Regions from separate parts of the Arthrobacter sp. BG3 genome, predicted to be linked through region 2. Evidence: riboswitches for the same ligand, from Rfam matches in the RefSeq annotation. Region 2 holds a riboswitch; the other holds the start of a gene.

Region 1 (3,200 bases), 980 kb from region 2:
GCTCCACCACCACCAGGGTGGCCCCGGTTTTGTCCAGGCAGCGGCCGACGGCGTCGCGGACTTCCAGGACACCGGCGGGATCCAGGTTCGCGGTGGGTTCATCGAGCAGGATCAGGCCGGGGCGCATCGCCAGGATGCCGGCGAGGGCCAGGCGCTGCTTCTGCCCGCCGGAGAGTGCCGACGTCGGATGGTCCAGCGGCAGCCGGCCCAGCCCGACGTCGTCAAGTGCTTCCGCCACCCGCCGCCAGATCTCGGCCGGCGGAACGGACAGGTTTTCGGCGCCGAAGGCGACGTCGTCGCCCAGGCGCGAGAGCACCACCTGGGTCTCCGGGTCCTGCTGCATGAGTCCTGCCCGGCCGCGCTGGGCCCGGGGCGGGGCGCCGTCGATCAGCAGGCGGCCGGTCTCGTCCGCATCCTCGGCATCCGCAGCGGCACGGCCTGCAGCACCGCCGGAAGCACGCTCGGCGCCACCGGCGGAGCTGTCGCCGAGTACCCCGGCCAGGGCGTGGAGCAGCGTTGATTTGCCGGCGCCGGAGGGACCCAGCAGGAGCACCCGCTCACCGGGCCGGATATCCAGGTCCAGGCCGCTGACGGCGGGCCGGGGCCGGCCGGCGTGCCGCCAGCCCCAGCCCCGCGCGGTGACCGTGGCCGGGCGGCACCCGCTGCCGGCGGACGTGCTGGAGGCGGACATCAGGAGAAGACAGGCTCCGTGGCCGCCTTGCGGGAGGCAAAGGAACTCAGCACACCGGTCCTGGCCAGGCCCCGGGTGGCGAGCCAGGACAGTCCGCCGGCGATCACGGCGCCGGAGATGGCCGTGAAGATGATGTAGGCCAGCTTGTCGCCGTCGGCGTAGGCGATGTTCCAGCCCCAGGGCAGAAACGAATCGTTCAGCCCGCAGAACAGGCCGGCACCGGCACCGGCGAGCAGCGACACCGGCAGGTTGAACTTCTTGTACATAAAGGCGGCGAAGACCAGCTCGGCGCCGAGGCCCTGCAGGATGCCGGAAATGAGCACCGTGGTGCCGTACTGCGAGCCCATGATCAGCTCACCGGCGGCGGCCACGGCTTCGCAGAACAGTGCGGCGCCCGGTTTGCGGATGATGAGCATGCCCAGCACCGCCGGGATCATCCAGCCGCCGGCATAGAGCCCGGTCAGCGGCGGGTAGAACGCGTTGACGGGGGCGGCAATGAGGTTGGCGCCCTGGGACCAGGCCCAGAAGATCACGCCGCCGGCCACCGCGATCAGTGCGGCCACCACAATGTCCACCACACGCCAGTTGTAGTTGCGTCCGGTGAGCGTCTGCTTGGCAGATGTATCAGTCATGTCGTCCTCCTGAGGAACAGGAGGGGAGGGTGTCCGGGGCCGCAGCTTCCGCCGCTGTTCCGGGCACTCTGAGAACTCGACTCCCTTGCGCCGGTACTAACCGGATCAGGTTCGAGGGTCTGCGGCTGTCCGCACTCTCAGCGCCCACCTGTGGTGTCCCCGGATTCCTCCGGTGATGCCCGACGGCGGCGCTCCCCTGTCGTATTGAATATCGCCCTTGTGGGCGTGGCTAAGTTTACACCCATCGGGCGGCTGGGTTCCGGGGTCAGCCGTCACAATGCGCCGGCGCCGCGCCGGTGACCCGGAACCCCCTGCTTGGTAGAGTCGGCAAGGCACGGGAACACCGGATGCCGCGCCCACGCGCCGGCGGCCAACCAACGGAAGCTGGAACACGTGACCAACTCAGCAGTGCCGCCCTCCGGCTACGATCCGGACTCCGCCGACGAGCAGCCGCACGGATCGCTGGCCGCGCTCATCGGCCGCATCCTGGCCGAAATCGATGAGCTGCAGTTCCAGTCTTTCGGCAAGGACGACGCCCTGGACCTGGGGCTGCTCCTGGTTGAACTCGGCAGGCAGCGCTCCCACCCGATCGCCATCGACATCACCAAGGGCGAGCAGGTGCTCTTCCACGCGGCGCTGGAAGGCGCCACACCGGACAATGAGCGCTGGATCAGGGCCAAGCAGCGCACGGCCGTCCGCTACGAAGTCCCGTCCCTGCTGGTGGGTCTTCGGTCCCGGGCCGCCGGGCGGAGGATCGAGGACAACGCCTGGTTTGACCAGAAGGAGTTTGCCGCCCACGGCGGGGCTTTCCCCATCTATGTGCGCGGGACCGGGATGGTGGCCACCGTCACGGTGTCCGGGCTGCCGCAGAAGGCCGACCATGAGCTGGTGGTCGAAGCCCTGTCGGAGATCCTGGGCCGCGCCGTGACCCCCGGGCGGTAGCTCAGCCGCCCGGCGCTGCGGTCCCGCCGCGACCCCGCGGTGCCGGCGCCTCGCTCGGGCGCCGGGGTGTCCGCCCGGCCAGCCGGATCAGCGCAATCCCCGCTGCGACAAACCAGACCCACATCAGCACCCCGTAGCCCCCGTAGATCTCCGGGACGGCGTGCCGGAGGGCTTCCGCGACGATGCCCAGCCCGCCCGTGGCGATCCCCAGCCAGGCCAGGGCCCGCGGCAGCACCCCGTTCAGCATGACGATGGAGATGAGCAGGATGCCGGCCGCGGACAGGACACCGGCGACGGCGGGGGTGTTGTTTTCGGCGATGATGGCTTCGGCGGCGGTCGAGTAGCGGAGCCGGGCCGCGTCGTCGGCGGCGGCGGCGTAACGGTCGCTGAGATAGACGAGCCCCACCGATCCCCTGCTGGTGACCGGGACGGCAAGGATCAGACCCCACGACAGGCCGCCGATCACTGCGGCGAGCAGGGCCAGGCTCTTGTCCAGCGGGGCGAGCGCCACGAAGAGTGCAACGAACACCAGCACCGGCAGGATGTTCGGCATGATCCAGAGCAGCTGTTCGGCAACATAGTTCCCTTTGTTCCGCGCGATGAACTCCAGCGTCTCGGTGCCGCCATGAACCGGGGGCGGGGCGGCGAAGTCCAGGACCAGTGCCAGCATCAGCAGCGCCACGAACAATACCGAGGAGATCCCGGCCCAGAGATAGAGCCGGCGCCAGGTCCGGCCGCCGGCCGAATCGGTGGCCGGCTGCCGGGCGGGCCCGGGCGCGCGGGTTTGGCGTCGTGCCATCCTCGAAGGTACGTCCGGACCGGGCCGCCGGACAGGGGCGTTGGTCCCTGGCTGGAGCGCCGGGCGCCGGGCGAGGGGCGCTAGGCTAGGGGAAGCCCTGTTTCCTCCCCTAGGAGTCCGAAGAATGAACATCTTC
Region 2 (3,200 bases):
CGGTGCTGGGCCGGATCGCCGTGATCGAATTCCAGCACTACGAACTCGTCAGCGCCAAGCTCGAGGCCATGGGCCTGGATACCGAGGCCGCCATGCTGCCGTTCCAGCCGTCCGTGGACCACTTCCACGAACGCACCCGCCCCGCGGACTGGTACGAATCCCTGATGAAGGCGTATGTGATCGACACCGTTTCCGCCGATTTCTACCGCGCCATCTCCCGCTATGTCGACGCCGACACCCGGGCCCTGGTGGAGCAGATCCAGGCCGATGAGGAGGCCACGGCCGTCTTGCGGGAGCGGCTCAAGACCGCCCTCGCCGATGACCCGAGGCTGGCGTCGCGGCTGGCGCTGTGGGCAAGACGCCTGCTCGGCGAGGCCCTGACCCAGGCCCAGCGGGTGAGTTTCGAGCACGCGTTCCTCGGCGGCCTGATCGGCGCCGACGAGGACCGGACCAGGGAACTCGTCCGCGGGCTGATGGCGGAACTGGCGGCCAACCACTCGCGCCGGATGGCGCAACTCGGCCTGGCCGGCTAACCGTGCAGCCTGGCCGGCTAACCGTGCAGCCTGGCCGGCTAACCGGGCAGCCTGGCCGGCTAACCGGGCAGCCCGGACTCAGCGCTCCGCGGCGTCGAGTGCGGCGAGCAGTGACTTGGCGGCGGCCGCGGGATCGTCGGCCTCCGTGATGGCGCGGACCACCACGATCCTGCGGGCGCCGGCCTCCACGACCTGCTCCACGTTTCCGAGGTCTATGCCGCCGATCGCGAACCACGGCACGACACCCGCGACTTTGCCCGCGGTCTTGCCCCCGCCTGTTGCCTCGGCCCGGCGGATGGCGTCGGCCGCGTAGCGCACGAGTTCGAGCCCGACGGCGGCGCGCCCCGGCTTCGTCGGGGTGGCCCAGACCGGCCCGACACAGAAGTAGTCCAGTCCGTTGCGGCCGGGGGCGGCCGCGATGGCGGCATCGACCTGTTCCGGGGTGTGCGTGGACAGCCCGATCACGGCGCCTTTGCCGAGGAAGTCGCGGGCGGCGCCGAGTGGGATGTCCTTTTGCCCGATGTGGAACACCGGAGCCCCGGAAAGCGAGGCGAGGTCCGCTCTGTCATTGACGGCCCAGAGCCGGCCGTGACGCTGGGCTGCCTGGTGCAGGACTTCCAGGAGTTCCAGCTCCTCGGCTGCTTCCAGGGACTTGTCGCGCAGCTGAATGATGTCGACTCCGCCGGCAAATGCCGCATCCACGAAGTCGGCAAAGTCGCCGCGGTCCCGTCGGGCATCGGTGCAGAGGTAAAGGCGGGCGGTGGTGTGGACGGCATCCTGGCTCATAGGTCCAGCCTAGTTCCTCTAAACTGGGCCAATACCGCGGGAGCCCGCCGCAGCCGTCCATGCCTTTGGCGTCCGGCGCCGCAGGCTGAGAGGGCGTCAGAGCCGACCGCTTGACCTGATCCGGCTAGTACCGGCGTAGGGAAGGAATCCTCATGGGCGACATATCCGCCCGCGGCGCGGCCGCATTTACTGAAGCAGCGGCAGCCGCCGCCTCCGATGATGACGCCGGAGCCCGGAAATATTACGACGTTGCTGTAATCGGCGGCGGCGTCGTCGGCCACGGGATCGCTTGGGCGGCGAGATGCTCGGGCCGGTCCGTGGCCCTGATCGATGATGCCCCCGGGAGCGGCGCCAGCTGGGCTGCCGCCGGAATGCTTGCCCCGGTGAGTGAACTTCACTACCAGGAGGAGGCGCTCCTGGAGCTCATGCTTGAGTCCTCCCGCCTCTGGCCGGCTTTCGCTGCCGGACTCGAGCGCGGAGACGGCGGCCCCGGAACGGGCGCCAGCAACACCGCAACGGGTTCCGCAGGCGCCGACGGCAGGACCGGCGCCGACGGCAGGACCGGCGCCGACGCCAGCGCCGCCGGCGGGACCGGCACCGCCACGGGGTACCTCACGACGCCGACCCTCGCCGTGGGTGCCGACGCTGCCGACCGCCGGGCGCTCGCAGACCTGCGCACCGTCCAGCAGGCATACGGCCTGACCGTGGAGCCTCTGACCGTCCGCGCGGCGCGGATGCGCGAGCCGCTGCTGAGCCCGGGGATCTCCTGCGCCTTCGACATTCCCGCCGACCACCAGGTGGACCCGCGCCGCCTGCTCGCCCGGATGGGGGAACTCCTGGCCGCGGACAGCCACTGCCACACCGTCAGCCGGCGCGCCGCCGGGCTGCTCTGGGAGAACGGGAGGGTGGTCGGTGCCAGCCTCGAAGGCGGAGGCTTCATCCAGGCGGGCGAGACCATTGTGGCCAACGGCCTGGGGGCCGCGTCGCTGGACGGATTGCCCGCCGGACTCCGGTTGCCGCTGCGGCCGGTCCACGGGGACATCCTCCGGCTCCGGGTGCCGGCGAGACTGCGGCCGCTGCTGACCTCCACTGTGCGGGGGCTGGTCCGCGGCGTGCCGGTGTACATCGTCCCCCGGCAGGACGGCACGGTCGTGATCGGTGCCACCCAGCGGGAGGACGATCTCGGTGGGGGAGACAGAGCGCCGGCTGCGCCGACCGGCGGCTCCTCTACGGGCCGGGCTACGGCTGGCGGCACCTTTGGGGGCGCGGCCCCGGCTGGCGCCGCCGTGTCCGCCGGCGGCGTCTACCAGCTGCTGCGCGACGCCCAGCAACTGGTCCCCGCAGTCGCCGAACTGGAATTGCTTGAGGCCACCGCGAGGGCCCGCCCGGGGACCCCGGATAACGCGCCGCTGCTGGGCCGGGTGGCGGAGCAGGGGCGTCCGGGGGACGTTGCGGGTCTGATCATCGCCACCGGGTTCTTCCGGCACGGAATCCTGCTGACGCCCGCGGCGGCTGAGATCTGCCGCCAGCTGCTGGACGGCGTCGCGGACCCCCGCTGGGCCCATTTCCGGCCGGGCCGGTTCGCTGCCGGCACGCCGGCCGACGCCAAATCGGCAGCCCCGACGTCGGTTGCCGGCATGCCCGCGGGCGGCACGCAGGAAACAGCCCCCCGCAACGCCAATCCCAACCCTGAGCACAGCAAGGAAACGGTATGAACATCAAACTGAACGGAAACGAGCACATCCTCGCCGACGGCGCCTCGGTCAGCACCCTGGTCAGCCAGGTCACCGGGCGCCCGCTGGCGCCCAACGGACAGTCCGCGGACGGCACGAAACTGGGCGTCGCCGTGGCCCGCAACGCCGAGGTGGTTCCCCGCAGCCA

Evidence for each region. A riboswitch is a leader RNA that binds a small molecule or an ion and turns the genes downstream of it on or off. The one in region 2 is predicted to bind thiamine pyrophosphate.
Region 1: linked by a shared signal. The riboswitch ahead of AC1MFL_RS10535 (ECF transporter S component) and the one ahead of AC1MFL_RS15085 (FAD-dependent oxidoreductase) in region 2 are both predicted to bind thiamine pyrophosphate.

Annotation. Positions count from the first base shown of each region.
Region 1 covers NZ_CM155270.1:2,370,551-2,373,750, reverse strand. The annotation lists gene AC1MFL_RS10540 (ABC transporter ATP-binding protein) at 1-691, opposite strand, end outside; gene AC1MFL_RS10535 (ECF transporter S component) at 691-1,323, opposite strand; TPP riboswitch at 1,388-1,531, opposite strand; gene AC1MFL_RS10530 (heme-degrading domain-containing protein) at 1,717-2,265, shown strand; gene AC1MFL_RS10525 (DUF4386 family protein) at 2,267-3,064, opposite strand; gene AC1MFL_RS10520 (DUF4235 domain-containing protein) at 3,189-3,200, shown strand, end outside.
Region 2 covers NZ_CM155270.1:3,347,343-3,350,542, forward strand. The annotation lists gene AC1MFL_RS15075 (ferritin-like fold-containing protein) at 1-533, shown strand, start outside; gene thiE (thiamine phosphate synthase) at 612-1,319, opposite strand; TPP riboswitch at 1,346-1,479, shown strand; gene AC1MFL_RS15085 (FAD-dependent oxidoreductase) at 1,472-3,034, shown strand; gene thiS (sulfur carrier protein ThiS) at 3,031-3,200, shown strand, end outside.